One region of the Bacillus luti genome, then DNA from elsewhere that is predicted to be linked to it. Evidence: predicted binding sites of a transcription regulator. Region 1 holds the regulator's gene; each other region holds the start of a gene.
What was found. Region 1 encodes LexA, which represses DNA repair genes until DNA is damaged. Its sites were predicted from a motif close to CGAACATATGTTCG; they were not measured.

Region 1 (10,509 bases):
ATCGTATCTAACATCGCTGTTGTAATAACTTCAAAATAACTCCAATCGGGCGGCACCATTTCCTTCAATAAATCCATCATATTAGGAAAACCAACTACTAGTTTTGCAAATGATGCGTCGACCTGTACACTACTGCCCCATAACAGTACAATAACGAGAATAACCGTTAACATATGCTTCAATTTACTTGGTGGCTTCGGTATCGATTTCGAGTACATCGTCACGTCGTTCATTTAGCTGCCACCTCTAATAATTCACTTTTTCGAGCTACTTCCCCATATATTTCAGCAAACTTTTCATCCGTTGCCTCTTCTACCAATCCATCAAAGACAACTTCACCTGCATGTAATCCAATAATACGAGTAGCATATTGCCTAGCTAAATCAATAGAATGCAAGTTTACAATTGTCGTAATTCCAAAATCTTCATTAATTTTTTTCAAATCATCGAGCACTTGCTTTGTTGTGAGTGGGTCTAACGATGCAACAGGTTCATCCGCCAATATAATTTTCGCTTCTTGCGCCAATGCTCTCGCTATCGATACACGTTGCTGTTGTCCTCCTGATAATTCATCAGCTCGTGCATATGCTTTCTCTAAAATATTCACTCTTTTTAACGCCTGAAATGCAAGCTCCAAATCTTCTTTTGGAAACAACCCTAACGTTGTACGCAGTGTCGAATGATATCCAACACGGCCAGCTAATACATTTTTCAATACCGTTGATCGTTTCACAAGGTTAAAACTTTGAAAAATCATACCTATATCTCGGCGCATTCGTCGTAATCCTTTTCCTTTTGCAGCAGTAATAGACTCGCCTTCAATAATAATTTCACCTTCTGTAATCTCATGAAGACGATTTACTGATCTGAGAAGTGTAGATTTTCCAGCCCCGGATAATCCGACCATTACAACAAACTCACCTTTTTCAATCTTTAAATTTATATTATTCAATCCTTTTGTACCATTCGGATACACTTTGGAGACGTTTTGAAACTCTATCACTCATCTTACCTACCTTCAATGTATTATCAATAACCTAAAAACGGCAAACTAACCGAAATCACACGCCTTCCAGTTAGTCGCCATTTCCATATGTATTATTGTGTTTTTACTTTCTTTCCATATTCACGAACGATATCAAATTTACTATCATCAGATTTAACATATCCTTCATGCGAGTATACTTCTTTAATAATTTTGTGGCCTTCCTCATTCTTTCCAATTTCAATGAAAGCATCTTGTAATTTCTTACTCCACTCTGCATCTAAATCAGAGCGTACCGAAATTGTATCGTTTGGAATTTTCTCTGTAAATTTCACTATTTTCGTTTGATCAAATATATTCGGGTAATCTTTTTTTACAATATTGCGCGCATCTTGAAATACAACAGCTGCATCTACGTCACCATTTAAAAGAGCGATAAGAGACTGATCGTGACCTTTTAATGTAACAGGTTTCACATCTTTCAACGGATCAATTCCCTCTTTTAACAACACCGCTGCCGGCCATACATAGCCTGCTGATGATGTAACATCTTGATAGCCAATTTTTTTATCTTTTAAATCTTTTACACTATTAATGTTAGAATCTTTCTTAACAACAAATTCAGATTTATAAAAATCTACTAACTCTTTTGTAGGAGCCCCTGTTTCATCCTCTACTCCAAAACGTTGCGCCTGTAAAATTACATTTGCAGCCTTTTTCTCATGCGCTAACACATACGCAGTTGGAGGTAAGAAACCTACATCCACTTGCTTAGATGCCATCGCTTCTACAATTGTATTATAATTCGTTGAAATACTAACTTTTACCGGGATGTTTAATTTATCACTTAATAACTTTTCCAACGGTTTTGCCTTAGCTTCTAACGTATCTGCATTTTGAGAAGGAACAAATTGAACATTTAACGTCTTCGGTACATACCCTTTTTTTGTATCTTCATTTTTACTTGCACTTGATTCCTTCGTTCCACAGCCACTTAATAATCCCGCTGCTAGTACAACTGTTGTACCCATTGCAAAAACTTTTTTCAACATGTTAATGCCTCCATTTTTTGTTGTTATAAAATAACCTTCCGTAAACATGAAGAAATATATCACACATTTTCACAAATAATTGTCTATTTACAGAATCTTTACACACTCTATACATTCACATTAAAATTCCCTTCATATTTTTGATATGATTAACATGAAGATAACAATAGAAAAGGTGAATGATGTTGAATCAAAATCAAATTGTAACTTTAAACATCTTATTAACAAGTGATATACATGGTACTGTTTATCCAATTCACTACCAAGATAATTCCAAAGCAGAAATTGGTTTAGCTAAAATTTCTACCCTTATAAAAAAAGAACGTTCCAAAAATAAAAACGTTCTTTTAATCGATAATGGGGACTTCATTCAAGGAACACCATTTACTTACCATTACGCTACATACGAAAAAGATAAGAAAAATCCAATGTCCTTATTAGCCAACTATATAAGTTACGATGCTGCAATTATCGGAAATCATGAATTTAATTATGGAATGGATATATTAAATCACGCTGTAGAAACTGCAAACTTCCCGTACTTATCAGCAAACATTTTAGATAAAAACATAAAAGCACCCTATTTCGGGAAACCTTACATCATCAAACATATTGAAGAGAATATAAAAATTGCTATTTTAGGAGTAACAACACATTACATCCCAAACTGGGAACAACCCCTTCATATTCAAGACTTACATTTTGAAGATGCACTGGAAACTACAAAAAAATGGGTTGCTTACATCCACGAACACGAAAAACCAGATTTACTAGTCGTAGCCTATCACGGAGGATTTGAACGTGATTTACAGACCGGAGTACCAACTGAAGTGTTAACAGGCGAGAACCAAGGATATGCAATATGTCATGAAATTGAAGGTATAGATATTTTATTAACAGGACACCAACACCGAGAAATTTCTCGCACAATGGCTAACGGTGTAACAATTTTACAGACTGGATGTAATGGGCAATCAGTTGGAAAAATAACCGTAACCTTCGAAAGAATGGAACAGAAGTGGATTAAAAAAGAAAGTTATTCAGAGTTGTTGACGGTGCAAGGAATTGAGGCAGATCCAGATGTTCTTTCCTTAGCATCTGATTATGAAGAGAATACACAAAAATGGCTTGATCAACCTATCGGAATCATTCATGGGGACATGCAAATTTCAGATGTTATGCAAACTCGTTTGCAAGATCATCCATTTATTGAATTTATAAATAAAATACAAATGGATATAGCTAACGTTTCCATTTCTTGTACAAGCTTATTCCATAATACATCTCCAGGTTTCCCGAAATATGTAACAATGCGTGACATCGTTTCTAATTATATTTATCCAAATACATTAAAAGTAATTAGAATAACTGGAGCGGATATAAAAGATGCCCTTGAACTCTCTGCTTCTTATTTCACATTAAATGTAGATGGAACCATCATCGTAAATCCTACCTACATAGAACCAAAGCCGCAACACTATAATTACGATATGTGGGAAGGAATTTCGTACGTATTAAACATTTCCAAACCAATTGGCGAGAGAGTAGAATCTTTACAGTATAAAGGCGCTCCTCTAAATATGACGGAAGAATATGACGTCGTTATGAATAATTATCGCGCAAGTGGCGGAGGGAACTTTTTTATGTTTCAAAATAAGCCAGTAATAAAAGACATACCAACAGATATGTCTGAACTTATCGCTAACTATATATTGAAACATAAAAGGATAGAAGCAACGCAAAATAATAACTGGAAAGTTATTAAATAACGAAATTAACAATAAAAAAGATGGGCAGCTACGCCCATCTTTTAGTTTAATTTTGCATTATCTTGCTTTTTTAAAGCTTTTAATTTCGTCGGTGTAACATCTGTACCTTCTTCGTTAACAACTTTAATCCCTTTAAGTTCGTTTAACATATTTTGACGAAATCCTTTTAAATATTGTTCACGTAGCGATTGACGCTCACGTTGTTCTTCTTCAGTTAAACCTTCAGCTTTTGCTTTTTTCGCTAAGAAGTTAATGCGTTCAACGAGTTCGTGATTAATCATCTCGAATCCCCCTTCTAATCAAAACTGATTATTATCATACAATAGTTACTCTTCTTTATCAAGCAATTGCTTTGTATACTCTACATATCTACGATGTACAGTCGCTTTTGAAACATTATGACCAAATCCACGAAGCGTTGCCGCAATTTCTTCGAAAGTAAGTTCACTTTTGCGTAAGCGTACAATTTCTTCAATTGGCACCTCTTTTTTCTCTCGGCCTACGCTTAAATTACGATTTTTTAAATTATTTTCTGGACGATAGCCCTTTTCTACTGCGCGTTGCATGCCACGTTTAATTTTCAAGTTATGAATCTTTCTTTGATACTCTTCAACAATCCCAATTATATCTAACACCATCGAATCAGAATCCGAAAGCTGTAATTCACCATTATGAGTATGTGTATACACTTTGATTCCCTCTTTATGTAAACAGTGCATTAATGCAATTTTCGCATTCCCCCTACCGAGGCGCGTTTCATCTTGTATAAGTAGCACATCAATTTGTTCGTCTCGAATTGTATCCAACACTTCTAATATACCGTCACGTTCAATTGTATAACCACTAGCCTGCTCTTCAATTACTTTTATAACATTCATTTGATAGCGCTCAGCTAAATGCAATAATTCATCTTTTTGACGTAATAATGATGTTTCCTGTGCTTCTTTTGTTGTACTCACACGTGCATAAATAATTGCATTCATTATGAACCCTCTTCCTCACTATTATTTCCCTTCAGTGTAACATAAATTCGCCTTTTGTTCGAACTTATGTTTGTAGAATGTTTTTTCACATGTTATACTAATTAATAAGAAAAATGAAAGAAAACGAGGTGTTAGAAAACATGGAAAAGTTAACGAAACGCCAGCAAGACATTCTCGACTTTATTAAGCTAAAAGTACAAGAAAAAGGATATCCACCTTCCGTACGTGAAATCGGTCAAGCAGTCGGCCTCGCTTCTAGTTCTACAGTGCACGGACATTTATCACGACTAGAAGAAAAAGGATATATTCGACGCGATCCAACAAAACCACGAGCAATTGAAATTTTAGGTGACGATCGAATGGATGCAGAAACACAATCTGTTATTCAAGTTCCTATCATCGGAAAAGTTACTGCTGGATTACCAATTACGGCAGTTGAGAGTGTAGAAGATCACTTCCCACTTCCAGCTAGCATTGTTGCTGGAGCAGATCAAGTGTTCATGTTACGTATTTCTGGAGATAGTATGATTGACGCTGGTATATTTGATGGTGATTTAGTTGTTGTTCGCCAACAACAGTCTGCATACAACGGTGAAATTGTAGTAGCTTTAACAGAAGACAACGAAGCAACGGTTAAACGCTTTTATAAAGAAAAAGACCACTTCCGTCTACAGCCGGAAAACTCTTCATTAGAGCCTATCATTTTAAAACAAGTATCAGTTATCGGAAAAGTAATTGGTGTATATCGTGATTTACATTAAAAAATAATAAAAAGAAGATAATCACCTTATTTATATAGGTGACTATCTTCTTTTTATATTTTGATAGAATCTAATTCCAAAACGCACATATTATCTATCCTGCATTAACGCACTTCTATAGTCACATCTCCAGCAGCGGTTTTACCATTAATCTTTTTACTGCCATTACCAATCGTTACGTTTTGATTTTCTTCATTAAAAATTGTTACATCTCCGGCAGCGCTTTGCCCACTTATAATTGCATCTTGTGGTTTTTCCAATAAAGTAATCTCTACATCTCCAGCAGTTGAACTTGCCTCTACATCATATTTAGGATCATGATCCATAATATACACTTCCCCACTAGCCGTTTTCGCCGTTACTTTCCCTATTACCTTTTTAAAACTCAGCTCACCAGCTTTCGTGGATCCTTCCACACTCTTAGCTGTGACATGTTTCAAATCTACTTCTCCAGCAAATGTCTCGACACTTACACGGTCACTTTTCACATCACTGATTTCTATTTGTCCAGCGGATGATTTTACTTTTATTTCTTCATAAAAACGTTCAGGTACAAATAGAGTCAATGTAGGTGTTTGAAATCCGAAGTTGTAAAATGAAAAATCAAACGAATCGCCCTTTTCCCTTCCCCCTATAATTTTTAATGCGTCACCCTCTTCAGCAATACGAATCTCCTGTTTCCGCAAATCCCCTGTTTGCTTCACATAAAAAGAGGAATCCGGAGATTTTTGGATAACAATATCTCCAGCATCTAAATCAACTTCTACGTTTTTTAACGCTTCGTTTTTAATAACCTCTTCCTTATTTCCTTTCTCTACATTTGCTACTGCTTTTTTATACGTTTGCGAAATCCCTATTACTCCAACAACGATACAAGCGATAGCTACGAACAATATTTTTTTCATCATCTACTCCCCTTTTATCATTTTGAAGTTCCACATTACGTATCGTACGCATAATCTCTTAAACCACTTCGTACTATAATAAGCGATAATACATAACAACAAACCTACTCCAACAAATGTTATACTAACGAAAAGATCCAACCATATAAAAGTGCTCATAAATACTTTTATAATAACGAAAAATGGCGTCACTACACTCGCAATACCACCGACCCAAAAGGAAAATATAAAAGCAACAATTGCAATTAATGGTCCTAAAACAATAATAAAATTAAACAAACTAAGTCCAATCGCTGCCATAACAGCTCTTGTCACATTTGAAGTTGAAGGATCTTTTTTCATCTCATCAAATCGATACATTGCAAGTAAATCTTTTGCAATTGTTTTCGGAGAACCTAACCCTTTTATTATTTCCGATTCAGTTTTCCCTTCTTCTATTCCAAATTGAAAATGCTCTTCATAATCAAACAAAATATCCTGCCGTTCTTCTTCTGGTAGTTTTCTAAGCTGATTCGATAATTCCCTGAGAAACTGTTCTTTATTCATCCCAATTCACCCCTTCAATAATTTCTTGTACACCTCTCGCAAAATCTCGCCACTCTGTTACCAATAACTTAAGTTGCATCTCCCCTTGCTCCGTTAACTGATAATATTTACGAGGCGGTCCCTCGGTAGACTCTTTTAAATACGTTTGAAAATATCCCTCTTTCGTTAAACGACGCAATAATGGATACACAGACCCTTCCGATATTAAAAATTTATTTGAGATTTGCTGAACAAGTTCATAGCCATAACTATCTTTACGTTTCACAAGTGCCAAAACACATAGTTCTAACACACCTTTTTTAAATTGAACGTTCAATTGCAGTCCTCCTTTCTCGCCACAGTACTGTTCAATAAACAGTAGCTTATTTATCCATAATATACCACTTGGTACTGTTTATTGCAAGGTACTCATTTATGTTTATTCCCTAAATGTAGAAACCGCACAAATAAAAGCCCGAATACGGTCATAATATAGCTGAGCATTATTTGGGCTTTTATTCGATTTGAACTATATGAATACAAAACTCCCCCACTCTTTCTCCTCTATGAACCAACTTCCATTTGTGACCCTAATAAATTTCGAAATACACCTTTTCTCTCTTTAGCCAATTGATTAAATTCACCTTTTTGGACAATTTCACCTTTTCCTAAGACAATAACTTGATCGGCATTGCGTATAGTAGATAAACGATGTGCAATAACAACAATAGTCATTGTTCCTTTCAATCGTTCTATGGCTGATTGGATCTTTACTTCATTTTCAGTATCTAATGCACTCGTAGCTTCATCTAATACTAAAATGGATGGCTGTCTTAAAATTGCCCGTGCTAGTACAAGCCGTTGGCGTTCACCGCCCGAAAGTCTTACCCCCCGATCTCCAATCAGTGTGTCAAGCCCATTTGGAAGCGTTCGTACAAATTCAGCAGCAGCTGCAAACTCTAATGCATCCCAAATTTGTTCTTCACTTGCATTCGGTTCAATCATTAATAAATTTTCTCTAATGCTTGCATTAAATAAGAACGGATCTTGTGGTACATAGCTAATAGCCCGCCTTAAGGACAATAAATTATCAGTTGTAAGAGGAGTACCATCTATTAACACTTGACCTTTTTCTGGCTGGATCAAGCCCATTAAAACATCAATTAATGTACTCTTCCCAGCACCAGAATGCCCCACAATAGCCGTCATACTATTTATTGGAATTTGCACATTAATATTTTGAAGTGCGTATAAAGATTCTTGCTTATTATAACGAAAGTAAACATCCTTACACTCAATACCTTGCTCTATACAAATCGGCGTTATATGTTTTTGCTGATGTATATCCTGCATTTCAATTGCTTCCTTACATTCCTCTTGTAATTCCCATAATGACTTAAAAGCGGGAATACTTGCAGCCAGTTGTTCTAAATTCGATTGAATTGCCGTAAAGCGTGGCCATAGTCTGGAAAAAATGAGAATGATTAATAGCAATTGGGTTGGTTCGGATTTAAATAATTTAATAGCTATAAAAATAAGTATTGCAATTAATACAGACGATGTAATCTTATAAAAAAGCTGAGAATGATTTTTCAACCTTATGAATTCAAGCTGTTCTTTCTCTATTTTCTCACACCAATCATCTAACCATATATACCTAGCATCTTCTAACATATTACTCTTAATATCTTTCACACCGTTAAAATGATCGGTTATCCCTCTAATATATCCCCTTGCTATCTCAGATGTTTTATTCCCTAATTCCCTTGACTTTTTTATAAATCCCCTTGAAAAATATGCTAATACGATTCCCGCAAATAACACAAAAATAGTTATTTTCACGTTTAACCATATTGCAATTCCTATTTGTATAAATGTAAAAACAAGCGAAGTTATTATCTGAAAAAATATATTCGTTCCATTTGTAACTCTTCCTAGTTCTTCCGTTAAAGTAGAAATCAAATCCGTTTTTCTCTTTTTTACAAAAAAAGTCCAATTAGCTTTTAATAAAGACGCATATGTCTCTAGCCTTATATTATTTATAAACCCCATTAAAATTTTCATATTTTTAAGCATTATTTTTTGCTGTAATATTGCCTGCACTGCCACTAATAAAATATATATAATTAAAATAATCGCTAAACTTAACACTTCAGGAATATGATATAAAAACTCAAACATCGATGATTGGAATACACCATTAACTTGCACATTAACAAAGCCACTCATTGTAACCATCGGTATTAGCAAGAGGATTCCAATCCCCTCTAACAGACTCACGAAAACCATTCCAAAAAGATTTATATATATTTTTTTCCCAGAATATCCATTTAACTTTTTTAAAAACCTTAACAAATACTCCATTATCATACTCCCCCTATTGCAGTAAACGATTGCTCTTTTTTCTCCACGCCCATAAAATAGGGCGTAAGGGAAAATACAAAAAATATAATTTTTTGGGTAATGGTAATAACGCCACATCTTCTGGATAAGGATATAAAAAACTAGTAATAAAAAGAACCCTTTGTCGATAGGTCATTAAGGAAAATAAATGTTTTTTATGATATTTCGCTACATCCTCCGGGACCATATCAGCATGTAACTCCACCATGTTCTCTATATAAAACAGAGCCTCTTGCGCCAACTTTATTGAACGACCGTTCTCCAATAAAAATTTCATATCTTTCACTTGAGTAGTCTTTAGTAAATTTGATGTTAAGATAACTGCTTGCCCCCCTATATGTAGTAATTGATACCGCTTCAACAATCTAGTAAGATGCCTCCAATCGAAGGGTTGTTCTAAAATTTGCTGAATATCTATTAACCATCGTAATCTAGACCACCCGTGACGTGCACCGTGAGAAATAAGGGATAAAAACAAATCCTCTCTTCCTAAACCATAAACAGGAAATTGTGTAAGTGAGCTACTTCTTCTACGTTCCCATAATTCATCAAAAGTTGGTTCCTGTGATGGACCGGGATTTAATCGCCAATGAACTTCCAGTTTTATTCTCTTTTTAGGGTGAAAATATGACATATGATGGTGTCTCCATTTCCAATCATTTAAAACTGTACTAAAATAATCGTCCTTTATATATCCATCATTTATCAATATTTGTTCTACTTTTTGAAGATCACTTAAAGAAACGATAAGATCTATATCGCTCGAAGTACGGAAAGATATGTCTTTATAAAGATCTACAGCAAGTACTGGACCTTTTAAAAATAGAAGACGAATATTATTTTCATGAAACAATTTACCTATTCTTTCTATCTCACCACTTAAATACAACATTTGAAATGTATTCATTTTATAATATTTTTGTAAGGTTTGAGTAACGTGAGAAGGAACGTCTTCACTACTAAGTAATTTCAATTTCGGATATATATATGCATAAACACGATGATGGATTGCTAATGTAAGAAAGGTATCCCAATCAATATCCTCAAACAAATCCTTTCCCATTTCCTTTAATTCGAAAATATTTTTTCTTCTTATTATTTCTAATTGTAGTTGAAGTTCCTTATT
Region 2 (10,509 bases), 2.3 Mb from region 1:
CACGGAATGAATAGATGATATTTTCATAATGTTTTTTATTTGGTTTATATTCTCCTGCAGGTACTACAGCGATTGCTTGCAATCCGTTTTTTATTTTCTCTTTATCTGCATCTATTGTTTCTATAACGACCCATTCTTGCCCTTTAAATCCAGTTATTTTGGTGCCCCTTTTTAAAACTTCATCATCATAAACCTGATCTGATAGCTCAAAATAATCTTCATCTGTCGCAATAGGATTCTTTTTAAATTCATTCATATGTTTCAACTCATTTCATGGTATATTTTAACTATATTCAAATTCAAGGGGATATCCTATGAAAAACAAATTGGTAATTTTTACATTTATTATTTGTATTATAGCAGGAGGGTATTTTACTATGGAATACTTAAAACAAAAAGAACAAGAAGAAAAATTTTGGAAAGTGCAAGAAGCAAGAGTAGAAAAGTATTTACATTATAATATTAAGGATGTAAAAACAATTACATTTAAGGAACATAGTGTAAGTCCAATGGGTGTTCCTAGATTAAAAGGTTATATAAACAATGATGAAAAATTAGATTTCATAGCTCGTATAAGTACGACTGAAAACTTTGAAGACAAATTTACATGTTCTGGAGAATTAGATGAAATGATAAAAAAACCAGCAAAATCTGTATCTGAAATTGAAAAAGAAGAGAAAAGAGAAGAGTAGTCTTTGCACTATTCTTCTCTTTTGCGTCCTATATTTTATGAAGCCGCCGGAAGTTTGCCCGTTTCAATCAGTATCTTTTTTACGTGCATAATCTACGACCTTATTTTCCACGACACCTTCATCTACCCTATTTTTGTTTTGTCACTAAGTAAACAATAAATATTCCGTGCAGCAAATTATGTTCCAACTCATTCCATGGTATATTTTAACTATATTCAACTTCAAGGGGATATCCTATGAAAAACAAATTGGTAATTTTTACATTTATTATTTGTATTATAGCAGGAGGGTATTTTACTATGGAATACTTAAAACAAAAAGAACAGGAAGAAAGGTTTTGGAAAGTACAAGAAGCAAGAGTAGAAAAGTATATACATTATAATATTAAGGATGTAAAAACGATTACATTTAAGGAGCACAGTGTAAGTCCAATGGGTGTTCCTAGATTAAAAGGTTATATAAACAATGATGAAAAATTAGATTTTATAGCTTATATTAGTACTACAGAAAATTTTGAAGATGATTTTACACGTTCTGGAGAATTAGGAAAACTTATAAAAGAACCTGAAAAATCAGTATCTGAAATTGAAAAAGAAGAGAAAAGAGAAGAGTAGTCTTTGCACTACTCTTCTCTTTTGCGTCCCGTTTTAAAAAGAATGTAGCGGGAAGCTTTTTATAAGGACTAAGGAAGTTATATAATACTCTTTTTATTTAAATGATAACCCGCTCTCCTCCAAAGCCTTTCTAAGCTTCGGCAAAGACGCAGGTCCCATACCATGCAGTTTTAAAATTTCTTTCTCACTATACTTTGAGAGTTCTTCTACAGTGTGAATTCCATGATGTTCTAGTGCCCTTCTTGCTGGTGCTGAAAGAAGAGCGAGAAAACCTTCTTTCGGTGCACTCTCTTTCTCACAGGTTGGGCAAGTTGGACAATCGCTACTTTTATAGTACTCGTGTCCTTGTTCACAAGTTCTTAACGTTGTCATGTTTTATAGCCCCTTTCTGCTCTTTATTCCTCAATATTCACAACGTGATTCCCATCAAAGAAGTATAAGCATTTCTCTTTCACAGGATGTTGTAAGCTTTTCTCGAGTGCTTTTGCATATAACGAAAGCTGCACTTTATATCGATCCTCTAAAATCGGTTTCGCTTGATCGAATCCGCCTGGGAACTTTCCTTCAATCGTATCCGTTTTAAAGTCGATTAACGTAATGCCGTCTTCCTCTTCAATCATGCAGTCGATAACCCCTTGGACAAGGATTGCTTCTTCGCTCTTTCCTTGCCAATCTTGATATGCTTCTTCTGCTGCAAGCATCATCGTAAATGGTACTTCACGCTCTACACTTTTTGCCGCTAATACCCTTTTACCTAAGTCACTGTCAAAGAATGAAATTACTTTTTCAATTGCCATTTCTTCTGCCTGCTCGAATGTTAATAATTCCTTATTTACCATTGCTGCGATTTGTTCTTGTAGCGTTTCGGCCGTAATCGGTTTCTTCAAATCTACATGCTGCATAACGGCATGGACTGCTGTTCCGCGCTCTGCGTACGTTAATCCTTTTTTCTCCATGAAACGAGGACGCGTTTTAATTGGTGCACGTAGTTTTTTAATAAAGGCGTTATCACTACCATCTTCTGATTGATAGTTTCTTTTTATTTCTGTAACAGATTGCTTCGCACGGTGAGAGGTTGCTTCCTCATATCCGTACTTCCACAGTAATCTGTCATACACTTCTTCTTTTCGTTCACTTTCTAACGGAACAGCCTTTTTCTCACGAAGTGCTTCTAATAATTCTTGTTTCTCTTCTTGAACTGGTTCTGGCGCAAGTAACGTGTTACCGTCAACAACCTCCACTTTCCAGTTCGTATCATACTCATAAATTTCACCTGGAATATTTCCTTGCCCTAATTCAAGAAGCATTTCACTATCACGATGCCTATATAATGAAGGGGCAATCCAGTCTAAATAACAAGACGCTCCGGCACGTATATGATCTGGTAATAACCATTCACTATGCTCTCTCGCATCAAGCCATTTTTCCATTTCTTTATTTGCATCCTTAACCGTTCCGATTAAAATTAACTTCTCTTTCGCACGCGTTAACGCTACGTATAATACGCGCATTTCTTCCGCAATTAATTCCATCTTCATTTTACGCTTAATCGCAAGTTGCGATAATGTCGTATATTTAATACGTTTACGCGGATCGATAAATTGTGAACCGAAACCGAAATCTTTATGGAGTAAGAAGCGCTTCATTAAGTCTTGTGTATTAAAACGACGACCAAGTCCCGCTACAAATACGACTGGGAACTCAAGTCCTTTACTTTTATGAATCGTCATAATACGAACGACGTCTTCTTGTTCACCTAGAGCTCTTGCCGTACCCATATCATCACCGCGTTCTAAAATACGTTCAATAAAACGTAAGAAGCGGAATAATCCTCTAAATGATGTTGCTTCATATTGTCTTGCGCGGTCATATAGTACGCGTAAGTTTGCTTGTCTTTGCTTTCCTGCTGGTAAACCACCAACGAAGTCGTAATAACCTGTCTCACCGTACACTTTCCAAATTAAATCAGAAAGGGATTGTTGACGCGCAAATTCACGCCATCCTTGCAGTAAGTTATAGAACCACTCTAATTTATCATGTAGTTCTTGCTCTTCTTCAAGCGGTGCTCCTTTTAAGAACGAGCTCATTACTTCATAAAATGACCCTTTTTTCCCATGAGCACGAAGCGTCGCAAGTTCTTCATCATTTAGTCCCACGATCGGTGAACGAAGTACAGCTGCAAGCGGAATATCTTGCATCGGATTATCAATAACGCGGAATACGTTCATCATAATATTTACTTCTGTCGCTTCAAAATAACCAGTCGCAAGGTCTGCATATACTGGAATTCCTTGCAGCTTTAACTCTTCCATAATTTGCGGCGCCCACGGCATGGAGCGAAGTAAAATAACGAAATCACGGTATTGTACCGGGCGCATACTATCATTTTTACGGTCATACACTTCATAACCTGAATCGACCATCGCCTTAATACGCTGCGCCATAAGACGAGCTTCAAGCTGTGCCTTTTCGACTTCTGCACCTTCTTCTCCGTCTATTACTTCTTCTTCCGTTTGCTGAATGCATAATAGTTCAGCCGCTACATCTTCACCAATTGGATAGCTAGCACCTAGCTTTAATTCAGCGTCAGCATCGTAATCGATTTCCCCAACTTCTTCGCCCATAATTTGTTTGAAGATGAAGTTCGTTCCTGCTAGCACTTCATGGCGACTACGGAAATTTTTCGCTAAGTCTATCTTCATTCCGCCGCCTAATCCTTCTTGCGTAAAGCGTTTATACTTTCCTAGGAATAAGCCTGGTTCTGCTAGTCGGAAACGATAAATCGACTGCTTCACGTCGCCAACCATGAACAAGTTTCCTTCACTCTCAGAATCTTTCGTTACAAATTTAATAATCGATTCCTGTACGAAGTTCGTATCTTGATATTCATCGACTAACACTTCAGCAAATTTATTACGATATTGAAGCGCTACTGCTGATGGCTTCATTTCACCGTTTTCACTTTGCTCGCTTAAAATTTGTAAACAGAAATGCTCTAAATCTGTGAAATCGACCATTCCTTTATCTCGCTTCATCGCTTGGAAACGCTCTGTAAATACTTTTACAAGCTGAACGAGTTTTTCTAATACAGGATGCATATCTTGAAAATCTCGTAAGAAACTTTCAGGTTTACGGCTAAATAACTCTTCTTGTAATTTCTTCACTTCATCTTTCGCTTTATTACGAAGAGAGTCTACTTGTTTGACAATATCTTCGTTATAATCACTTTTCTTAATACGTTTTAACGTTTGCCACGATACGTTTTGCATCGCTTCATATACGCTTGTCCACGATTCACGAGCAGCGGATGATAACGTTCCAAGTAAAGCTACGTCTGCTTGCAGAGTTTCAACGCGAGGCACTGGACCGTCAGGAAGCATCGCGAGTTCCGTCGCTTTACGAATATGCTGTTCCGCTGTTTCAAGCTGGAACTTCACATCTTCTAATAAGTAAGAAGCGTACACTAAATCTTCAATGGTCTTTCCTTCGACGTCGTATGCTTCTACTAATTTATCAAGCCATTTCTCGGGATTCGGATGCGCTCTTGATTCTGTATGAAGTGCTAAAATCATACGCTGTAAGTCATCATCACTACGGTCACTCGTATAACGATCAACAAGTTCAAAGAATATCGTATTATCTTCAATTCCATACTCTTCTTCTAATATGTCATCTAGCACTTCTTCTTTTAACAGTTCATTTTCTGTTTGATTCGCAATGCGGAAACGAGGATCTACATCAAGCATGTAGTAATATCCTCTAATTACTTGTAAACAAAATGAGTGAATCGTTGAAATGGAAGCTTTATTTAATAGGCTCAGCTGCTTTCTTACGTGCTGCGAACCTGGTTCATCAATTAATACTTTTTCTAATGCTTCTCCGATTCTGTTTTTCATCTCTTGCGCCGCTGCATTCGTAAATGTTACAACGAGCAGGCGGTCGACATCGACTGGATTTTCTTCGTTTATAATCTTTTTAATAATACGTTCAACTAATACTGCTGTTTTACCTGATCCAGCTGCTGCTGCGACTAAAATATCACGCCCGTTCGCTACAACGGCTTTCCACTGATCATCTGTCCATTGACTACCTTCTGGTTTTTTAGGCCAATTTTCTATCATTCTCCGCCAACCTCCTCTCTTATTTTCTCCATCGCTTCACTATCTTTCATATCTTTTAACGCACGGAATTGATTATCTTCAAGTGACTCATCAAACTGACAAACAGATTTGAAGTTACAGAACGTACATGCCGCTTTATTCCCCATTTTATAAGGAGCAATATCGATAACACCTTCTGTAATGTCTTTTCCGATATTTTCAAACGTATGATGTACGTATTTTTGCAATACGTTAAACTCTTGCTCACTTGCAATGCTAGAACGCGCACTAAAGCTACCGTCTTTTTTCAGACCAGCAGAAATAATATCTGAGCTTCCTGTTGAAAGTTTGTTATCCATTAAACGGACAACGTCAGCATCTCCTAGTACGAGTCCTTTCATTTTAAACTTCTTTAAAATTTCTTTTTCAATTTCTGCTTCCGTTGCGTCACCTTTCATCTCAACGATTGGGTTATGGATATGGAAATACAGTACACCAGCTGGCGATGCTGCATGGCCTTTTTTCATCCACGTCTGTGCGTTTGAAGTAACAACATCTAAATACGTTAACATTTGAAGTGCTAATCCGTAATACACTTCCGTTAAATCTAATGCTTTTGCACTTGATTTATAATCAATAATACGAAGGAACGTCCCGCTCTCATCTTCCGCCTTATCGACACGGTCAATACGGCCAACTACTTCCATCTTCACACCATTTGGTAATGCAAATTCCATTGGCGGAAGCGATCCTGTACCGCCCATACCGAACGGCACTTCTAAATCAACTGGTACGAATCCGCTCGATTTCGCATGTTCACGAAGAATGATTGATGTACGGAAAATGATTTGTTGTAGTTTTTGTTTTAAATAGAAATGACGATTTGAACTTAATAAAATTTGCCTTTGTAATAACGGCGCAATTTCTTCTATTACTAAAACAGAAAGATGCTCACACTCTTTTATTGATAAATCTGCCCAAGTGCGGTTTTCACGTAATAACTTGTCCGCAATTTTCTTTAGTGCTGCGTGGAATAATTCACCGATATCTGGTGCATCAAGCTTGAAAATATCACGCTCTCTAAGCGATAAACCGTGCTGCGCAAAATGAGCGTACGCACAACGGTTAAATAGTTCCATACGAGAGACACTTCCCTTAATTGTATCTCCATATAAATCTCTACTTACAGCTGTACTTAGTTTCTGCGCACGATTTCGGTAAAACAAACTTGATAGCACGCGGCTACTTTTTTGTTTCCATTCATCTGAAGTTACGTAGAAGTTATATACGTCCCACCAAAAGTCTAAATTCCCTTCAAATCCGTATCGCTTCCACGTTTGCAATTGCTGCATAACGTAAGATAACGTTACTTCTGGTGTTGCTACGTATGAAATTTGTTCTGAACGCGATAAGTCGTTTACGTCATTCGTAATGAACGAGTCTTTTACATCTGGGAACATTCTTTTTATTTTCTTAATAAAGCTAGACGCTAGTAACGTCTTTCCTTCTTCATCTGCAAGTGGACATGAAATGTATAATTTCTCAGTCGCTCTCGTTACCATTTGGTACATAACGAACTGTTCTTCTAATAAAGTTTGTCTCGTCGTTGGCGCTAATTCAATTCCTGCCGCGCCAAGAACTTCTCTTTCCTCATCAGAAAGCATTCCTTCATCCATCGGTGCTGCTGGTATGACGCCTTCATTTACGCCGATAATGAATGTTGCTTTCACGTTTGATAACCTGGAGTGATCAATATTAGCAACTAATACTTGGTCTAATGACGGCGGAATGTTAGCGAATTGAAGTGCTTCCAGACCTGTCGACATAACGTCCGTAAACATAGAAAGTGACATTTTCTCTTCACCAAGCATCTCTACAAACGTATCAAGAAGGCTCATTACTTCTTCCCAAACTTGCTCATGGTCTGTCGCAAATAAGAATTCTCCGCTCTCTTCTGCACGTATACGTAATTCCTCTAACTTCTTCGGAACATCAAGTTCTTCTAAAAATAAGTAAACGGCTTCGCACATTTGCATAACAGTTCCCGCACGCTTTAACCTTTTTTGCATGCGAATAACAGGCGTTCTTACAACGTCACGCAGCCTGTTTATTTTCTCTTCCATTTCACGTTCACTGTCAGTTATCATTCCGCTTGTATCGTCAAGTGAACGATAGCGGCGATACATCCACGGATCCTCAGAAGTCCATCTCTTCCCTTGTACACCGTACGCTAGGCAGTAATTCTCAAACTCATCCATTTCTTCGCGCATCGCTTCTTTTCTTACGTCTAGCGGATATAAAAGCTCCGTTTTAACGCAGCGAAACACTGCGTCATAGCGCCAATTCCCGCTAATAATCTCGAGTGCAGAACGAATGCATTCTACTAATGGATGATGTGACATCGGGCGTTTTTCATCGATGAAATGCGGAATATTATAATCCGTAAATAACGTTCGCATTACATCGTAATAACTTTCTCCGTTACGAAGAAGGACTGCAATATCTCGGTAACGATACTGTTCATCCGCGACAAGTTTACGAATTTCACGAGCAACTCCTTCTACTTCAGCTCGTAAATTCGCTGCTGTACTAATTGTTACGCTTGCTTCACCATGAAACTTTTCATTTGGACGAGCTTCATAATGCGTTTCTAAATGAGCTAATGCCGGAGAATGAAAACGAGGCTGTTCCATAAGTGGAATTGTTTTTTCAATTTCTATTTTCTCTTCACGTGCTACTTGCTTTATTTTTTCATATGTTAACGTCGTCTCATAAAATAGATCTAGTTCACTTACTGGCTGCGCTAACGTTTTTTCATCTATCGTCAACGTAATTGTGACTCTCGCTCCGCACATCATGAGCTTTCTTAAAATTTCTAGCTCTTGCGGGGAGAACGAATGAAATCCATCTATATAAATTTCAGCTCCATTTACATATTCAGACTGCGGAAGTTTTTCCACGAGTAATTGCAGATAGTCTTCTGAATCTAAATACTTTCCAATTAAAGCACGTTCAAAATCATCGTATAATAGTTGTAAATCATATACTTTATTCGCTAATAGCTTTTGTTCTGCACTGCTACTATGCGCATCTAGTTGTTGCCACATTTCATATACGTTAGATGGCGTCACATTATACCGTTTAAACTCTGCAATCATACTACCAAGATGTTCAAAGAAACCGTTTTGCTCCGCTGCTTTTTGGAACACTGATAGTCCATCTTTACGCGACTCTACAATTTTACGAAGTAACATATGTACGCCCGCTTCATCAATATGAAGACGGCTCGCTCCGCCAACTTCTTGCAACACTTTCCACGCTAATCGTGAAAAACTAAAAACTTGTGCCCGAATAGAACCTCTTACATCCTCGCTTCCAATTAACGCCTGCTGCGTTTGGAATGTCATCTGTTCTGGCACAAGATATAATATTGTTTTCCCACTCGGGCGCTGCTTTAACTCTTCCTGTACTTCGTGTAAACAAAGTGTACTTTTTCCACTTCCCGCTCTACCAATCACAAATCGAAGTGACATGTAACCCCACCTTTCACTTACATAACGAACGTTAGTTTGCTACTATAATTGTATTATAGTACACGAAAAAAGACAAACGGAGTTGTTTGTCTTTTCTATACTTCTACTTCATTATATCAACCTTTTGAAAAATTCGTTTGTACCTCTTTAATTGGCCAATATCGTAAATCAACTTTACCGACAACTGTATCAGCTTTCACAAATCCGAAGTGTCTACTATCCCAACTGCCAAGTCGATTATCACCAATTACAAAAATATAACCGGGCGGTACAGACTTTTCTTTCGTTAACTCTTCTAGTTTAAAATCGCCTGTTAGTTGCCGTCCATTTATCTCTTTCTTAAATGTTTCTAAATAAGGCTCATCCACGAATTGTCCATTTATGTAAAGTTTATCATGCTTATATTCGATATGATCCCCAGGTAAACCGATAATTCGTTTTACATAGTCCTCTTTTTTATTCGCATGAAACACAACAACATCGAACCTGTTTAAGTCCCCTACTTGATAACTCACCTTATTGACAACGAGCATATTGCCATCTTGCAATGTCGGCATCATTGACTTCCCCTCTACAACGTACGTTGAAAAGAAAAACGTTCGAAAAAATACAGCTAATAATACACCAATTAAAATTGTTCGTATCCACTCTATGCCTTCTTTTTTCAAAGTTTTCTTCATCCGCTTCTCCCCTTACCCTTTAATAATGAAGCTTGCCTTTACAAAGAAGACTATTCTTAATGTAGTTCTAACCTTACTTCAATTTTTTTACCGACATACCATAAAATAAAAATACTAATTGCTACAATTACTGATTTCACCGGATTATGAATAAATGACATTAAATCATGACCGATATACGTTAAAATAAAAATCATCACAAGCTTTCCGAATGCGAGCGCAAGTCCAAACTGTTTTACGCTAATGCGAGATAAACCAGCGACAACGTTTATAAGCGCAGACGGTGTAAACGGAAAACAAAATATGACGAAAATCGGTGCGAATCCTTTTCTTTCAATCCACCCCATTGCCTTTCGCACTCTCTCATGCTTATTTACAAAAGAGAAGAAACGACTGCGTCCAAAATGACGGATAATGAAAAAGACAAGCATGGCACCTATTACTGAGCCAAGCCATGAATATAGAAAACCGAGCCAAAATCCAAATGCAACAGCATTCGCTAGTACAAACACAATAAGTGGTAATGCTGGAATTAGCGCTTCTATCATCGGTAAACCAATACCAAGAAGTGGTCCGAACGCTTTATAACTTTCCACAATATGATCCATATTTTCTGGTGAAAAATACTCTTTGATCGACTGAAAATCCATTCTACACTTTACCCCTTTACTCTATTACTACCTCTACTGTATCACTGCGGAAATGAAAGAGGAAATGGTAGATACGACATATGGAGATGTATTTATTAAACTTTCCATACCTTTCATTAGAATTCCTTCATTATTATGCTATGATAATCTATCAATATTCGACAGGATGTGAAGTTAATTTAAATAACGTGTCCGATTATAACTTAATGGTTACGTTTGATGAGAAAAAAGAGAATACAG
Region 3 (10,509 bases), 1.2 Mb from region 1:
ATCTGTCATGAATAATACCCCTATAAATTACTTAATTGTATTATAAAGGGATTTCTCTTGTGATTAGGTTGTTTGAGTAAGATTTAAGGTAATTTTAAACGGAAAATTGTATGAAAGAAGATATGTGAAAAAGGGATGGTGTAGAACTCAAGTTTTTTAAATGAAAAATAGGGGTTTGCCTTAAACATTAATTGCAGTCAAGAATATTTATAACAATATGAATAAAGAAATAGGTCCAATTTTTGTAATGGTGGAGGGGATTATTGTGGACATAACTCAAAGTGTGGTAAGAATAGTGGTTAATGGGAAAGACCTTCCGTTCACTTCAGTTCAAACCTCTGCATGGAATCATGGACCTGTAAATGATTTAATCGTTTCAACCAATCAGAGAGTGAATGAGCTTTATCAATCTATGTGGTCACAAGTACCGGTTACGATTTCGGTGTATTTTCTTCAAGGGGCAGACTTACTGAGATTCGTTAGAGTAGCTGGAATTAATGAACTTGTAACGGGAGAATATACATATCATTTCATTTGGGGATAATAAGAATTACAAGTAGCCTAACAGCTGCTTTTTTACTTTGTCATTTGAAGAAAATGTAGTCAAAAAGTGCCCGGAAATTGTTAACAACAAAACAAAAAAGAATCCAATTGGGCATTCTCTTTTGTTTACACATAAATTGATTATGAAACTTGCACTATTGTTAATGTAGCGCCAGCACTTCCGGGTAATAAAACAGCGGCGCCGAGTAATCCGAAAAATTGTAACTTTATAGTACTTCCCGCTGTTAACAATACTATAATTGTATTATTAAACTGGCTAACTGAAAGTACTGGATCAATTGTAGAAGCTGTATTAGCTGCACCATTAATAATTAATCGTGTGCTTAATAATAGAGCTGCGGTTAAATTGACTCCGTAGTTAATTAAATAACGACCAGCATTTGGAACGGTGAAAGTAGTATTTGTACCATCAACTGTAATACCACCAGAGAAAGTTTGATCACTAGGAAGAGGTACATCGGTTCCACCTAAAATTACAGCAATTGTTGCGCCGGTAGTATTGGCAGCGAAACTTGATACATTTGTAGTCCCGGTTCCAGTTAATCCAGTAGTTCCAGTCGAGCCAGTGGTCCCGGTAGCTCCAGTGGTCCCAGTTAATCCAGTAGTCCCAGTGTCGCCAGTAGCTCCAGTAACCCCAGTAGTCCCGGTATCGCCAGTAGCTCCAGTTAATCCAGTAGTCCCGGTGTCGCCAGTAGCTCCAGTAACCCCAGTAACCCCGGTAGTCCCAGTGTCGCCAGTAGCTCCAGTGGTCCCAGTTAATCCGGTAGTCCCAGTGTCGCCAGTAGCTCCAGTTAGTCCAGTAACCCCGGTATCGCCAGTAGCTCCAGTAACCCCAGTAACCCCAGTAGTCCCAGTGTCGCCAGTAGCTCCAGTTAATCCAGTAGCTCCAGTTAATCCGGTAGTCCCAGTATCGCCAGTAGCTCCAGTTAATCCAGTAGCTCCAGTTAATCCGGTAGTCCCAGTGTCGCCAGTAGCTCCAGTTAATCCGGTAGTCCCAGTTAATCCAGTAGCCCCGGTGTCGCCAGTAGCTCCAATTAATCCAGTAGCCCCGGTGTTGCCAGTAGCTCCAATTAATCCAGTAGCCCCGGTATCGCCAGTAGTCCCAATAGTCCCAATAGTCCCAGTAGCTCCAGTGGCTCCGGTGGCTCCGGTAGCTCCAGTGGCTCCGGTAGCTCCAGTGGCTCCGGTAGCTCCAGTGGCTCCGGTAGCTCCAGTGGCTCCGGTAGCTCCAGTGGCTCCGGTAGCTCCAGTGGTCCCGGTAGCTCCAGTAGCTCCAGTATCGCCAGTAGCCCCAGTGGTTCCAGTTGGTATTGTAAATGTTGGAGATGGTGGTAGTGTCGGTCCAATTAAGTTAGGATCGAATGCAGCTCCATAAAGGATTTCATTTGAATTGTTTTTATTTTCTTTTGCCATACAATCACCTCCGAAAATCAAAGTATTATTATTAGATGAAAATTGTAATTAAAATATGTAATCAGAGGGGAATTTAATCAAATTTATCGTAGTTTTGATTCATTATTAATATATTCATTGAATATAAGCTGGCGGACTAGCTTGTAGCACGCACTGAAATAATGAATCATATCATACTTAGTAATATTTAATATGGAAGTGGGTTGAAAAAATGTTTCATTCATATTTTTATTCTCAGGCTGGCATGCGACCAGCGTATGGTACGTCAATAACGTATAGCGGAGCACAAAGTACAGTTCAAGCTGTTCAACAAGCACTACAAATGCAGCAACAAATGCAAATGCAGCAAGGTGTACAACCGTATTATTCATCCGTGGAGTATTATTACCCGGTGCATCATATAACACCGTACGGAAGTTCTTTTCTTACTATTCCATATGGAACTGTTTACAATTTATAAACTGGAAGGAATCTAGTTGTATATAAAAATATAAGGGTGCAAGTATAGGGCACCCTTACTAGAAAAAAATATTAGCTCGTCCAAACATTACTAATCACTCTTACATAATATGCAGTAATAAACATGAAAGGGGAACTAGTATGTCTTGTTATTACTATTGTAAATATTGTAAGGAGTACAAAAAGAAACAGCATGACTGTTGTAAGAACACAAGTAAGTGCAATGACAATAAAGACAAGCTTGTAAGGGCATCTGCATTTAGAGCTAGAAATACGGTGGATCAAACTGTTCCTGCTAATACTTTTGTAAAGGTATTGTTCCAAAATGAACAATTTGATTTAGCAAATGAGTATAATCCGGCAACGTCTATTTTTATTCCGAAGACTAGAGGGGTTTATTCTATTATTGGAACAATTGGTTTCTTTCCAAACAATCTCAACTTAAATTATAGAGCGCGTGTAGAAATTCGTGTGAATGGAAACGCTGCAATAGCTATAGATAACGACTTTTTTGGTCCGATAAATTTTGGGAATGTAGTAAGTGTTTCGACGATAATTCAATTGAATGAAGGAGATCAAGTAGAGGTTTATGCGCAAAGTAGTATAGATGGAGTTTTAAGTCCTTTAGAAGATGGGGCACATTTTGAAGCTGCAAGATTTCCTTCTCCAATTAAATAATGAGTATACAGAAGATAAAAGGTAAAGCCTCATCATGGGTTTTACCTTTTATTAAAAATAGTAATAGTTTGTCCAAACAATTCTAATCTATTTTACATATTATATGATAATAAGTTTAAAGGGGGAGTTACTACGTCTTATTATTATTGTAAGTATTGTAAAGATTACAAAAAGCAAAGTCATGACTGTTTTAGGAAAAGTAGTCAATGTGATAGGAAGTATGTAAAAGTAAAGTGCTGCGATGATAAGAAGGACGAGCTTATAAGGGCGTCTGCATTTAGAGCTGTTAATACAATGAATCAACCTGTTTCGGCAAATACTTCTGTTAAAGTATTATTTCAAAATGAGCAATTTGATTTAGCAAATGAATATAATCCAGCAGCGTCTACTTTTATTCCGAAAACTAGAGGGGTCTATAGTGTATTGGGGAATATAACATTTTCTCCAAATGATATTGCTGTGAATTACAGAGCTAGAGTTGAAATTCGTGTGAATGGAAATCCAGCAATAGCGATAGACAATGACTTTTTTGGGACAGGGGTATTTTTTAATAATGATGTCTCAGTAACTTCTATTCTTCAATTAGAAGCAGGGGATTTCGTTGAAGTTTTTGCAGAGAGTAGCATTGCTGGTGTAATCGTACAAAATGTTAATGGTTTCAATACGGTTCACTTTGAGGCTGCGAGATTTCCTTCTCCAACTAAATGAAGCTGAAGATTAGATATTTTGTAAGAATGTTTTAAGACCCTCATCAAATGGTGAGGGATTTTTATTGTTTTTCTAATATATATAAGTGAATTAATGAAATATATTGTTATTTGAGCATAATTCCGTGCCTTTAGGATTATGAAAATACAAAGTTGAATAAAAGCGAGATGCACTTCTAATTAATAAAACGGTTAACAAGTTTATATATACAGAAGGATATGGATGATGGTTAAACAAAAAAGAGCATACATAAAAAGTACGCTCTAAAGAAAGATAGGTTTTATGAGTGGATAATCTCCATACGATAATATATGTGCATTTAATGAAAACGTGTAAGGAATCAATAAATTATCAATGAAATATCATGAAATGAGTAATTTAAGCCAATTAATGAAGTAGTTTTTCAAAATTATCGAAGTAACTAAGCTGTAAAACTGCGAATTATGTGGATTAACAACGGGATAGGGATTGTACTTCGGTTTCATATTTCTTATAGTCTGGGTATTGAGTGATAGTTTGGCATTTAGGGATGCGAAGTTGATTAATTATAGAAACATTTGTAATTACTTCATTACAAGGACCGAAAAATGTAACTTTTAGTTTTGAATTTGGTGGAACTTTGAATACGATAGGTTTTTTTTCCATGAAATCAGCTCCTAATATTGAGTGTGACTTACGATTCACTTTTTGATTCATGTGAATAGGTGTATTAATATAATATGTAATTTTAGTGAAGTTGATTGTAATAATGTGAAAAGACATTTTTATTATGGAATCAATAAAAAAATGGTTTTTTTTTTTGGAAAATAATGATTCTCCTTATTTATATAATAGATTGCTAGCATTAGGCATATGAGACTTACAATAAAAGAAAGCAGTGAATATGATAATAAAAAGGAGTTGAATTGTATGGGTTTTATTGTAGATATTTCAAAATGGAACGGAACTATTAATTGGGATATTGCAACACCTCAATTAGATTTAGTTATTGCTAGAGTTCAAGATGGCTCGAACACAGTGGACTTTATGTATCGAAGCTATGTGGATGAAATGAAAAAGCGCAGTATTCCATTTGGTAATTATGCATTTTGTCGTTTTATATCTATTGCTGATGCAAAGAAAGAAGCACAAGATTTTTGGGATCGTGGTGATAAAGCTGCTAAGTTTTGGGTGGCGGATGTAGAAGTTCAAACGATGGTAGATATGCAAGGGGGAACTCAAGCATTTATAGATGAATTACGTCGTTTAGGTGCGGAAAAAGTGGGGTTATATGTAGGGCATCATACGTATGTATCATTTGGAGCACGAAATATTGAGGCTGATTTCGTTTGGATTCCTCGTTATGGAGGAAATAAGCCAGCATACCCATGTGATATTTGGCAATATACGGATTCTGGAACTGTTTCTGGCATTGGAAAATGTGATGTGAATCAATTAATAGGAAATAAGTCACTTTCTTGGTTTATAGGTTCGAATTAAGTAAATCAAATAAGCATAGTGGACACGCAGTAGTCAAGTAATATTCTGTTAGGTACGGAGCAAATTAATAGGACGAGCTTGAATGTATGAATGTTAAGGGGAATATAGCTGGATCAAAATCTTTCCGTATGGGAAAGAGTAAAAAATATGGTGGATATCGGGCAAACACATTGTATTAGTCAGTAATGAAATGTATTTTAATGAATACGTAAATAGTCTTCTTACTATTAAAATAGGAAGACTATTAACATTAGAAGGTAAAAGAACATAGTCGATTCAAATGAAATGAATTACATGTAGAAAACACACTGTTTTCACAATAGCAGTGTATAGTTACTTTTACATATTGATAAAAGTGAGGTATTTGAATTGAAAAAGAAACAGCTATTTTTGGGAACGATTATTTCATGCGTAGTGCTGGCATTATCTGCATGTGGTTCCTCTGACAACGTAGTAACATCAAAAGTAGGAAACATTTCAGAGAAAGAGTTAAGTAAAGAACTGCATGAAAAATATGGTGAAAGTACTTTATATCAAATGATGTTAAGTAAAGCATTGCTAGATAAATATAAAGTTTCAGATGAAGAAGCACAAAAGAAAGTAGAAGAAGCGAAAGATAAAATGGGTGACAACTTTAAATCGACTTTAGAGCAATTAGGATTGAAAAATGAGGATGAATTAAAAGAGAAAATGAAGCCAGAAATTGCATTTGAGAAAGCGATTAAAGAGACTGTTACAGAAAAAGATGTAAAAGAGAACTATAAACCAGAAATGAAGGTAAGTCACATACTAGTAAAAGATGAAAAGACTGCTAAAGAAGTAAAAGAGAAAGTAAATAATGGTGAAGATTTTGCTGCTTTAGCGAAGCAATATTCAGAAGATACTGGTTCAAAAGAACAGGGCGGGGAAATACCTGGGTTCGCTCCTGGACAAACAGTGAAAGAATTTGAAGAAGCTGCGTATAAATTAGATGCAGGACAAGTAAGTGAGCCAATTAAAACTACTTACGGTTACCATATTATTAAAGCGACTGATAAAAAAGAGTTGAAGCCGTTTAATGAAGTAAAGGATAAGATTCGTAAAGATTTAGAAGAACAAAGACTACAAGATACGACAGGTAAATGGAAACAACAAGTAGTCACTGATTTATTGAAAGCTGCTGATATTAAGGTAAATGATAAAGAATTTAAAGAGACATTTGAATTTCTAGAAAAGAAATAAATTAGAAAAGGGAACTCATATAGAGTTCCCTTTTCTAATTAGTGTGTGAGTTATAAATAGATAGTAAGACAATACAATATTACATTTTAATATTAAGAATTACAATGTAAAATTATGGATATAATTAAAGGGGAGAAAATAATTGTTTTATAGATTGTTGGTATTATAATGTTTTAGTTAATTAATTTTATTAAAGTGGATAACATTATTTGAAGAATAATACATATAATTGTATTGAAAAAATATTGCCGTTATAAGAAATGACAAGCTGAGCATTCTGTGAAAAAGAATGCTTATTTGTAATTGAATTAGTTATTAAAAAAATTAAGCTAGGAGAGATATTATGAAAGTCATTTTTCAAAGAGAAGGCGGAGGGAAAGTTTTTGAATCGTATGATGAAAATATAAGTGATTTAATGGTGATATTAAAAGAAACGAAAGGGATTAAAATCGGGATGGTTGAGTATGGAGTTATAAAATATAAACTGGAGTATTTTCGTCATCCGAAAAAAGCAGAAACAGAGAGAGAGTTACATATAATAATACAACCTAAACATATTTAATCGAGTATGTATGAAAAGAGAGTGTTGCTATTGCTCTCTTTTCATAAAAACTTATAAGGAATGGATTTTTTTCATTATAAGTTTCTTAAGTTTTGTGAGTTCGTTCATTATTATATATGTGTTTTTGTAAGGATGGTTAATACAAAAGATCAAAACTTTGTAGTATAGGCAGGGATTTTATATTTAGGTAGATAAATATATAAGAAAATAGTTTTTAATGGAATATTGGAGGGCAAAAAATGAGTTTAGCAAGTTATGTAGGCTGTAACGTTAAAATCCCGCTAACAGATCCAGATTCTAATACTCTAATTGTTTTTGGACTATGTTTTTCAGATGATAGTGCACTTGAAGTTGTGCAAGAATTTCAGTTCCAAACAAATTATACGTATGAAGTTTCATCTGGTTGGGGAATTGAACTAGTTGAGTGGCAAACTTTAAAGGAGAAGAAAGAAGCTAAAGAAAAGCTTTTAACTTTATGTTCGATTATGGAAGGATATTTGAATGAGGGGGACTATTTTGAATTATTTAGTTGTTGGGTTGGTGATGAAGATCAGGAACGAGTAGGAGATTTGAAATTGAAAATAAATCATTTTAATATAGATGAAATTTGTATTCCAGAAAGAACACTAGTTAGGATAGAAAAATAAATGTTGATAACATCAAGTATTAGAAAAAGCGATTTCACACTGAGTGAAGTCGCTTTTGTCGTTATTACATGTACTTAATTTTGGGAGTGAAAAAATTTTGTTTGAAAAAGGAAAAAGAAACAAAGGTTATAAGTATGATTCCATAATAAAAATTACGTTAAATTAAAAAATATAAGCATGCCTCTTCTCAAAAGAATGTATGTTCGTGTATAATTAGAACAAACGTTCTTTGTGTGGGGCGTTTTATGATTTAGAAATACATACAATCTTAGTAATTACGAAAAAATGATTGAGGAACAGAATGTTTGAAATAGAATAGATAAATGAGCAAGGAGATAAAGAAATGAATGAGGTAAAGGTGCAGAAAGAAAAAAAAGTGTGGGTTCCATTTACAGTCATGTCGGAACAATTGTTAAGTGTGCGCAAAATTGTTGGTGAGAAATTAAAAGTACAAAAGCCGATTTTAACAAACGAAGCAAAAGAAAAAATTTCTGATGAATTGTTAACTTCCTTCTTGTCTGAGAAAGAGATGTTGGTTACATATTTTGAAGATGGTTACATACTAACAAGCTATATGACAGTCGTACATATAAATCCAGTAAAGCAAATTGTAATGTGTACAGACGCTTTTTACAAAACGTATGTATTTAATGGTACGGATATTATTAACGTACAAGAAGTTGAAATGTAACATGTAGGTTTTTTGATTGATGAATAAGGAAAAAAGGAAAAAATCATACGAAGAAGCAGCTAGCTTCATACTAGCTGCTGAGCCCCAGGGAAAGGGAGAAAAGATAGGGTACTCCAAAAATCAATAATAGCTGTATAACAGCCTGATTATAGTATAGACAAATTTAAAAATCCTAAACAGAATGATGAAAATATAGCGTTAGGCGGTACCTACTTGGTTTTGATCTGCAAGGTCAGAATCAAACGTATTAGTCGCACTAACACCGCTAAAAGTATTAACGACAAAACCAACATTCGATGCGCCAGATCCATTATAAGCTTTCGTATTTTCTTTCGGAGAAACGTTGTAGAAATCACCTAAGTTAAATGAACCGTTACTATTTTGTACAACTAAATTCCCTACAACTGATGGCATAATTTTCACCTGCTTTACATTTAATTGTTAACACTAATATATGGAGCTATAGTCCAAATGGTTCATTTAACAAAAATTGTGGAATAGTAAAACATTTGAATTATCGTTTAATCCTTTTATAAAAGTGTGTTAAAATTAATGTAAGTTTAAGTAATTCAAAGATTAAATTTGTATAATTAATATATATGAAAACAAAAGGAGGCAAAATGTTATGAATAATGTTATAAAAAAAGTGGATTTAACAGATGCAAAATCAAGTCCTCTTGTTGCACTTATTTATAGCAATGAAGTTATATTGGTTGAAGAAGCATTTTGTCCAAATGAAATAAAATTAAAGTTTAATGAAATAGCAATTTTATCGGCAATTAAAACAGCACATATTACGAAAGTATCTATTAGGAAAGACCTCGAAGTGATTTTTCATGATACTGGTGTTTTATTAGTGAAGCAAAATGTTGATTATAGTAGTAATCAATCTATTACTATGCATTTTGAACAATTCAAAAAGTTGCAAAATGAAATTGAGTATTTACATAAAAGTATGTAAATAGGTTAGATGAAGATTCTTGCATGAAAGTGGACTGTTTTGTGGTGAAAATTTTTTGGAGGAATCGCACTGTAAACATAAATATATTTTTATTTAGATGCAAGATAGTGAGGTTTTTAAACTGATATATTAGGTGTAGCTCACATTTTTCAGTGTGAGAAATGTTGAGGAATTAAAAGTAATATTAAATTTATGGATATATAAACAGGAGTAACCGCTATGGTTATTCTTTTTTTTCAATATCAAAAATGCTACTAAAGTATGAAGTGAGTTGATACTTTAGTAAATGGCTGAATAAAAGTGAAGAGAGTAAAATATGGAAAGGGAGGCGAGGGAATTGAAGCAAAATGAAATTAGGAAACTTGTACTAATTACAGGAGTGACGCAAGGATTAGGACGCGCAATGGTTGAAAGATTTCATGAATTGGGATGGAATATATGTGGATGTGGACGTTCAAAAGATAAAATTGAAGAACTAAAAAAACATTACGGTAATACACATGATTTTCAAATCATTGATGTTTCAGATTCTCAGCAAGTTAGTAGTTGGGCAAGCTATGTACTTCATAAGTATAGAACCCCTGATTTGTTAATAAATAATGCATCAATTGTTAATCAAAATTCACCAATTTGGAAAGTTACAGCTAGTGAATTTGATAATGTAATGAATATAAACGTTAATGGTGTAGTAAATGTAATAAGAGCATTTGTCCCAGCGATGGTAGCTAGGAAAGAAGGAATTATTATTAATATGAGTTCTAGTTGGGGGAGAGAAGGTGAGGCTGAGCTTGCACCGTACTGTGCTTCAAAGTTTGCAATTGAAGGTATTACGAAATCTATGGCACTGGAATTGCCTCGTGGAATGGCTGTTGTCGCTTTAGATCCAGGAGGAAGCATTAAGACCCCGATGCTGTATTCATGTGCACCACAATATGTAAAGGAATCACCTACACCTGAAATGTGGTCACATAAAGCAATTCAATATATATTAAATATAACAGTAGAGAATAATGGGGATTCGTTGACGTGCCCAGAATAGCATCAAAAGTAAGTGTATATTGACTGATATAAATGTTTTTAACTGCATATATCTTCATTGAGAAATGTGTTGATAAAAAAGTACCGT

Region 2: the regulator LexA is predicted to act here: its motif matches at 8,965-8,978, upstream of addB (helicase-exonuclease AddAB subunit AddB).
Region 3: the regulator LexA is predicted to act here: its motif matches at 7,924-7,937, upstream of EUC40_RS14875 (YolD-like family protein).

What each region holds. Positions count from the first base shown of each region.
Region 1 is NZ_CP040336.1:1,678,146-1,688,654, reverse strand. It holds gene phnE (phosphonate ABC transporter, permease protein PhnE) at 1-233, opposite strand, end outside; gene phnC (phosphonate ABC transporter ATP-binding protein) at 230-1,003, opposite strand; gene EUC40_RS08705 (phosphate/phosphite/phosphonate ABC transporter substrate-binding protein) at 1,099-2,037, opposite strand; gene EUC40_RS08700 (bifunctional metallophosphatase/5'-nucleotidase) at 2,217-3,806, shown strand; gene EUC40_RS08695 (DUF896 domain-containing protein) at 3,848-4,087, opposite strand; gene EUC40_RS08690 (YneB family resolvase-like protein) at 4,133-4,789, opposite strand; gene lexA (transcriptional repressor LexA) at 4,930-5,550, shown strand; gene EUC40_RS08680 (DUF4097 family beta strand repeat-containing protein) at 5,655-6,455, opposite strand; gene EUC40_RS08675 (DUF1700 domain-containing protein) at 6,459-7,001, opposite strand; gene EUC40_RS08670 (PadR family transcriptional regulator) at 6,994-7,317, opposite strand; gene EUC40_RS08665 (ABC transporter ATP-binding protein) at 7,545-9,344, opposite strand; gene EUC40_RS08660 (nucleotidyltransferase domain-containing protein) at 9,358-10,509, opposite strand, start outside.
Region 2 is NZ_CP040336.1:3,964,889-3,975,397, forward strand. It holds gene EUC40_RS20145 (hypothetical protein) at 1-256, opposite strand, end outside; gene EUC40_RS20150 (DUF1433 domain-containing protein) at 315-692, shown strand; gene EUC40_RS20155 (DUF1433 domain-containing protein) at 929-1,306, shown strand; gene EUC40_RS20160 (RNA polymerase alpha subunit C-terminal domain-containing protein) at 1,400-1,678, opposite strand; gene addA (helicase-exonuclease AddAB subunit AddA) at 1,702-5,427, opposite strand; gene addB (helicase-exonuclease AddAB subunit AddB) at 5,424-8,939, opposite strand; gene lepB (signal peptidase I) at 9,056-9,619, opposite strand; gene EUC40_RS20180 (TVP38/TMEM64 family protein) at 9,676-10,269, opposite strand.
Region 3 is NZ_CP040336.1:2,917,099-2,927,607, reverse strand. It holds gene EUC40_RS27000 (hypothetical protein) at 1-9, opposite strand, end outside; gene EUC40_RS14925 (hypothetical protein) at 191-544, shown strand; gene EUC40_RS14920 (BclA C-terminal domain-containing protein) at 685-1,977, opposite strand; gene EUC40_RS14915 (DUF3947 family protein) at 2,189-2,437, shown strand; gene EUC40_RS14910 (C1q-like domain-containing protein) at 2,578-3,114, shown strand; gene EUC40_RS14905 (hypothetical protein) at 3,211-3,822, shown strand; gene EUC40_RS14900 (hypothetical protein) at 4,273-4,467, opposite strand; partial or broken gene EUC40_RS14895 (glycoside hydrolase family 25 protein) at 4,732-5,298, shown strand; gene EUC40_RS14890 (peptidylprolyl isomerase PrsA) at 5,671-6,522, shown strand; gene EUC40_RS14885 (hypothetical protein) at 6,866-7,084, shown strand; gene EUC40_RS14880 (hypothetical protein) at 7,324-7,731, shown strand; gene EUC40_RS14875 (YolD-like family protein) at 8,075-8,422, shown strand; gene gerPF (spore germination protein GerPF) at 8,621-8,836, opposite strand; gene EUC40_RS14865 (hypothetical protein) at 9,048-9,383, shown strand; gene EUC40_RS14860 (SDR family oxidoreductase) at 9,700-10,422, shown strand.